Regions from separate parts of the Arthrobacter sp. TJ-270 genome, predicted to be linked through region 1. Evidence: riboswitches for the same ligand, from Rfam matches in the RefSeq annotation. Region 1 holds a riboswitch; the other holds the start of a gene.
What was found. Region 1 has a riboswitch for glycine ahead of gcvP (aminomethyl-transferring glycine dehydrogenase). Riboswitches for the same ligand answer to the same signal wherever they lie in the genome.
Positions count from the first base shown of each region.

Region 1 (3,404 bases):
CGTCCTGATCTCGCAGCCTTCACTGTTCGATTCCTCCCGTGCCCCGCACGGACGGCACATCCTCTGGACGTACTGTCATGTACCCAACGGATCCACGAAAGATATGACCGAGGCCATAGTGCGGCAGATCGAGCGTTTCGCGCCCGGCTTCCGTGACGTCGTCGTACGTTCACACACAATGACGGCGGCCGATCTGGAACAGTACAACGCCAACTACGTGGGGGGAGACTTCGGCGGCGGTGCGGTCACCATCCCGCAATTGCTGGCGCGTCCCACGTTCGGGCCGAACCCGTGGCGGATGCCTGCGAAGGGTCTGTACCTGTGCTCGGCGTCCACTCCGCCGGGGCCGGGCGTTCACGGCATGGGCGGGTATCACGCTGCGAAGCTGGCGTTGAAGGATGTGTTCGGTCTGTCGGTACCGGATCTGTCTCCGGCCTCCTAGAAGGAACATCAGAACCGCGAATCGCGTTCCATCACGAGGAACGGAAGCAAGGAGATGCGCGGGTGCTGCAAGTAATAGTCATTGGTGCGGGGCAGGCCGGGCTTTCCGCGGCGTACCACCTGCAGCGGCAGGGTCTCCGACCGGAACGTGACTTCCTGGTCCTCGACGCGAACGAGGGCCCCGGTGGCGCGTGGCGGCACCGCTGGGACTCACTGACCTTCGGCGCAGCGCACAACATTCATGATCTGCCCGCCATGGAACTGGGCACACCTGACCCGACCGAGCCGTCCTCGTCCGTTGTTGCCCGCTACTACGGCTCCTACGAGCGGGAGTTCGAGCTCAGAGTTCGCCGCCCAGTCAGGGTCGAAAAGGTCACCGAGGAAACATCGGGAACGCTCACCGTCCACACTGACGCAGGAACATGGGAGACCCGCCTCCTCATCAACGCCACGGGCACGTGGGACCGCCCGTACTGGCCCTACTATCCAGGCCGGGAACAGTTCCGCGGACGGCAGCTGCATACCCAGGACTTCGTCAGCGCGGAGGAGTTCCGCGACAGGAGCGTTGTGGTGGTCGGTGCGGGAACTTCGGCCGTCCAGTTCCTTCTCCAGCTCCACGAAGCCGGCGCGAGAACCACCTGGGTGACCCGCCGCCCACCTCTCTTCACCGACCGGACGTTCGACTCCGAGTGGGGCCGCGACGTCGAGCGCAGGGTGCACGAGCACACCAAGGCCGGGCTTCCGCCGTCGAGCGTTGTGTCGGTGACCGGACTTCCGCTGACACCCCAATACAGGGCGGGCATTGACGCAGGCATCCTCCGGTCGGAGGGGCCGCTCAGGAGGATCACAGAAACCGGCCTAGAGCTCGCCGACGGCAGGACGGTCGCAGCCGACGCCATCCTGTGGGCCACCGGGTTTCGTGCCGCACTCGACCACCTGAAACCGCTGAAGCTACGGGAGCCGGGGGGCGGCATCCGGATGGACGGCGTGAAGGTCCTGAAGGATGATCGCGTGCTGCTGGTGGGCTACGGCGCATCAGCATCAACCCTCGGAGCCACCAGGGCCGGACGGGCGGCAGCGATTCAGGCAGTGAGGCAGCTCAGAATCGTGGATCAGCAGGAAGAGCTCGCGGGCTGACGCCCAACCATTTCCGGCGTGCGTTGCCGAAGAGTAAGATTGCTCACGATCACACAATTGAATAGCCATAACCAGCCAATGACCCGCAGCGGGAGAGTTCTGCCGTTGACTCACGTCCGGCAGGCGCCGTAGGAGCAAACCCTCCCCAGGAATCTCTCAGGCCCAGCACCGCAGCGGAAAGGCAACTCTGGAAAGCAGTACAACCACAGCGTGATTGTGCTCACCGACGGTGCAATGCGAGCGTCTCGTCCGCAAAATCTCTCAGGTCCAATACAGAGTGGGGAGGAACCCGATAATCGTCCGCACACCCCGAGCGGACCCGATCTACGGAGTTCCCATGACCCACCAGACGGAATCAACCTTCTCCGACCGCCACATCGGTCCGCGCTCGAATGACGCGGAGCGGATGCTCAAGGTCCTCGGATACCCAAGCCTGGACAAGCTCGTCGACGTAGCGGTGCCGGAGAGCATCCGCATTGAAGAAGGTCTCGACCTTCCGTCTGCGCTGAGCGAGTCGGAGGTTCTCGCAGAACTGCGCAGCATCGCGGCGAAGAACAAGACCGCCGTCCAGATGATCGGTCAGGGCTACTACGACACCGTTACGCCCCCGGTAATCCGCCGCAACGTCCTCGAATCTCCCGGCTGGTACACCGCCTACACGCCGTACCAGCCGGAGATCTCCCAGGGCCGGCTGGAAGCACTGCTGAACTTCCAGACGATGGTCCAGGATCTCACCGCACTGCCGATTGCCAACGCGTCCCTGCTCGACGAAGCTTCCGCCGTGGCCGAAGCGGTCCTGCTGATGCGACGCTCCGGCAAGAACAAGGGACGCACCGTCCTGGACGCCGACTGCCTGCCCCAGACCATCGCCGTCGTCACGGGCCGCGCCGAAGCGCTCGGTTTCGACATCGAGATTGCTGACCTTTCCAACGGTTTGCCCGACGGCGACATCAACGGCGTCGTCCTCCAGCAGCCCGGCACGTCCGGCGTCCTGCGCAACTCCACCGACCTCATCGCCAAAGCGCACGACGCCGGAGCGCTGGTCACGGTCGCGGCCGACCTGCTGGCGCTGACCCTGATCACCCCGCCCGGTGAGCAGGGCGCGGATATCGCCGTCGGCTCCGTCCAGCGTTTCGGTGTGCCGCTGTTCTTCGGTGGACCTCACGCCGCGTACATGGCCGTCCGCAAGGGGCTGGAGCGGATGCTTCCCGGCCGCCTGGTCGGTGTGTCAAAGGATTCAGACGGCGCTCCCGCCTACCGGCTTGCGCTGCAGACCCGTGAGCAGCACATCCGCCGTGAGAAGGCGACGTCGAATATCTGCACCGCGCAGGCGCTGCTCGCGATCGTGGCCAGCATGTACGGCGTGTACCACGGGCCGGACGGACTGAGGGCTATCGCTGAACGCGTCCACGGCAAGGCCGCGAAGCTCGCCGCGGCTCTTCCCGGAATCGTCCACGGCCAGTTCTTCGACACTCTCCTCGTGAAGGCGGACGGCGCGGCCGCGGACCTCGTCAGCAAGGCCGAAGAGTGCGGCATCAACCTGCGCCTGGTCGACGAGGATCACGTAGGCATTTCCTGCGACGAAACCACCACGGACGCTCATCTTGAGACGATCGCAGAGGTTTTTGGCGCCGGCCTTCCGGACGAAGCGGATGTTGAGACGACGATTCCCGCCGAACTGCAGCGTTCGTCGTCGTACATGACCCACCCCGTCTTCTCGCTGCACCGCTCCGAGACCCAGATGATGCGTTACCTGCGCAGCCTGTCCGACCGCGACCTGGCGTTGGACCGCACGATGATCCCGCTGGGCTCCTGCACCATGAAAC
Region 1 covers NZ_JBZCNB010000003.1:31,754-35,157, reverse strand. Annotated here, with positions in the region: gene AC4D2M_RS07360 (phytoene desaturase family protein) at 1-442, shown strand, start outside; gene AC4D2M_RS07355 (FAD-dependent oxidoreductase) at 505-1,578, shown strand; glycine riboswitch at 1,658-1,759, shown strand; glycine riboswitch at 1,761-1,864, shown strand; gene gcvP (aminomethyl-transferring glycine dehydrogenase) at 1,916-3,404, shown strand, end outside.

Region 2 (3,404 bases), on a different contig from region 1:
CTTGCCCGGCTGTGCCAGCCCAACGAGGGCGTTCAGGTTGGCGCCGTCGACGTAGACCTGCCCGCCCGCGGCGTGCACGGCGTCGCAAACCTCGCGCACATCCGCGTCGTAGACGCCGTGCGTGGACGGGTAGGTGATCATGATTGCCGAGAGTGCATCCCTGTTGGTCTCGATCTTGGCGTCCAGGTCCGCGTGGTCGATGGTGCCGTCCGCAGCCGTGGCCACGACGACAACCTTCATGCCGGCCAGGACGGCGGAGGCCGCGTTGGTGCCGTGAGCGGAGGCCGGGATCAGACAGACGTTGCGCTGGGCTTCCCCGCGGGAGGAATGGTAGCCGCGGATGGCCAGCAACCCGGCGAGCTCGCCCTGGGAGCCGGCGTTGGGCTGGATGGAGACCTGGTCATAGCCGGTGATTTCGGCGAGGTCGGTTTCCAGCCCCGAAATCAGTTCACGCCAGCCTTCAGTGTGGGAGTCCGGCGCGAACGGGTGGATTGAGGCAAATTCCGGCCAGGAGATGGCTTCCATCTCGGCGGTGGCGTTGAGCTTCATGGTGCAGGAGCCCAACGGGATCATGGTGCGGTCCAGTGCCAGGTCCCGGTCGGAGAGCCTGCGGATGTAGCGCAGCAGCTGGGTCTCCGAGCGGTGCGTGTTGAACACCGGATGCTGCAGGTATTCGGAGGTGCGCAGCACCGTGCCGGGCAGTTCGAACCCCTGGGGTTCCTTCACCGGACCGGCACCGAAGGCGGCGGACACGGCGGAGAGGCTTTCCGGCGTCGTCGTTTCATCGACTGAGATGCCGACGGTGTCGGCGTCGATGAAGCGGAGGTTTATCCCGCGTGCTTCGGCCGCGGAGATGACCTTGGAGGCATCGCCCGGTGCGCGGACGGTGAGGGTGTCGAAGAAGGAACCGCTTATCAGCTCCCAGCCGGCAGCCCTGAGCGTGGTCGCCAGTGCCCGGGCGTTGTTATGGACGGTCTCCGCGATGGCCTTGAGCCCATCAGGGCCGTGGTAGACGGCGTAGAACGAGGAGACGATGGCCAGCAGGGCCTGCGCGGTGCAGATATTGGACGTGGCCTTTTCGCGGCGGATGTGCTGCTCGCGGGTCTGCAGGGCCAGGCGGTAGGCGGGGACCCCGGCGTTGTCCTTGGAAACGCCGACGATGCGTCCCGGAAGCGTACGCTCCATGCCCTCGCGCACCGCCATGTACGCGGCATGCGGCCCGCCGAAGAACAGGGGGACGCCCAGGCGCTGGCTGGAGCCGACGGCGATGTCCGCGCCCTGCTCGCCCGGAGGGGTGATCAGGGTGAGGGCCAGAAGGTCCGCGGCTACGGTCACCAGCGCGCCGCGGTCTTTCGCCTCGGCAATGACGGCGGACTGGTCCCACACGCGGCCGGAGACGCCCGGCTGCTGGAGGACGACGCCGTTGATGTCGCCGTCGGGCAGTCCTTCCGAGAGGTCAGCTACCTCGACCTCGAAACCCAGAGCTTCCGCGCGGCCCAGCACGACGGCGATGGTCTGCGGCAGGGAGTCGGCGTCGAGGACGGTCTTGCCATCACGTGCGGTCTTGTTCTTGTTCGCGCGCCGCATCAGCAGCACGGCCTCGACGACAGCGGTGGCTTCATCGAGGAGGGAGGCGTTCGCAACCGGAAGTGCGGTGAGGTCCTGAACCATCGTCTGGAAGTTCAGCAACGCCTCAAGCCGGCCCTGGGAAATTTCCGGCTGGTACGGCGTGTAGGCCGTGTACCAGGCGGGGGCTTCAAGGACGTTTCGGCGGATGACCGGAGGAGTGACCGTGTCGTAGTAGCCCTGGCCGATCATCTGGACGGCGGTTTTGTTCTTGGCGGCCAGGCTGCGCAGCGCTGTAAGCACCTCGACTTCGCTGAGGGCGCTGTCCAAGCTGAGGGGTTTGTCCTGCCGGATGGAATCGGGGACGGCGCTGTCGACGAGGCCATCGAGGCTGTCGTAGCCGACGGCCTTGAGCATGGTGTCGATGTCGGCCTTGCGGCGGGAACCGATATGGCGGTCTGCGAAGGTTGAACGGGATGAGTGGATCGTCACGAGGAACTCCATCATTCAGGTGATGCGTTTGCACCACGATGATCTGGGTTCCTCCCCGCTCTGTATTGGACCTGAGAGTTTCCGCGTTGCCTGTTGTTGCCAGGCCTCACTTGCACCGTCGGTGAGTCCGGTTACCCGGACTGCTTTCCAGAGTTGCCTCGCCGCGGCGGTACGTGGGCCTGAGAGATTCCTGGGGAGGATTTGCTCCTACGGCGCCTGCTGAACGTACCGGCAGGACTCTCCCGCCGCGGATCCAAGGCACGCATCACTTGAGGGTGACACGCTTCACACCATACCGGTTACTTGAAGGTTCACGCAAGCCGGTGCTGGTCACCGGTTCACCAGGCATCGCCCGGTACGATGACCTCGCCTGTCGCGGTGCCATCCCGGTTAAGCATCCAGCCTACCCGCTTGCGGACGTTGGCGATCACGACGCTTTCAACCAGCTCGAGGTCGGGGATGCGCTCTGCCGCAGTCTGTTCGACTGCCATGATGTCGGCGGCCGTGCGCAGCCACATCATGAACATGAAGTTCGTCGCACCGGTGGTGGAGGCGCACAGGCGTAAGGCGCCGAAGGATCCCAGTTGCGCCGCGGCGTCGTCGTGCCGGCTGGCCGGAAGGCGCGCGAACCACTGGCAGATGATGGGGTACCCGACCAGCCCGTTGGCCACCTCACAGCGAAAGGACAGGACGCCGGCGTCCAGTATTTTCTGGAGTTGCCGCCGGGCAGTCGCCGGGTGCAGGCCGACTACCTCCGCGATCTCGGCTGCGGTGGCGCGACCGTTGCGGCTCAGCTCCTGAATGATCGGACGGTACTTTGGCGGGAGCGCGCCACGGTGGGGGGCACGAACGCCGGCCGCATGTAGGAGTGTTGTCCGCTGGCCGGGGGTCAGCGTGTCGAGCCGCCAGCTGTACGCGCCATAGTGCAGCTTCGTGCAGAACGATGTCTCGTATCGAGTCAGACCGGGTACCTGGTCCAGTTGCGGGTACACGAATTCGACCAGCCAGGTCGGGGTTGGGGTGATGACTGTCAGCATCATGTCCCGGTTCCGGTAACACTCTTCGATAGTGAAGACATCCGGGATTGCGGCGATGGCGCGCACCGCATCCTCCCGTCGGGCTGGATCACACTGCACGTCGTGGAACGACAGGGACATCTGGTCCGGGCGGCCGACGGGATGTGCCGTAATCCAGGCCGCTCCGGCCGCCACCAGGCGGTCCCACCGTGCGGCAAGGGAGGTGGGATGCCTGCCCAGTGCCTCGCCGACAACTGTCCATGGCAGCCGGGGGCCGATCTGTAGTGCGTTGATGAGCCGCAGGTCCTCTTCATCGAGATCCATGCTTGC
Region 2 covers NZ_JBZCNB010000009.1:32,490-35,893, forward strand. Annotated here, with positions in the region: gene gcvP (aminomethyl-transferring glycine dehydrogenase) at 1-2,070, opposite strand, end outside; glycine riboswitch at 2,216-2,313, opposite strand; gene AC4D2M_RS14815 (Lrp/AsnC family transcriptional regulator) at 2,397-3,398, opposite strand.
Region 2: it holds a riboswitch for glycine, as region 1 does, so the genes downstream of both, gcvP (aminomethyl-transferring glycine dehydrogenase) here and gcvP (aminomethyl-transferring glycine dehydrogenase) in region 1, are expected to answer to the same signal.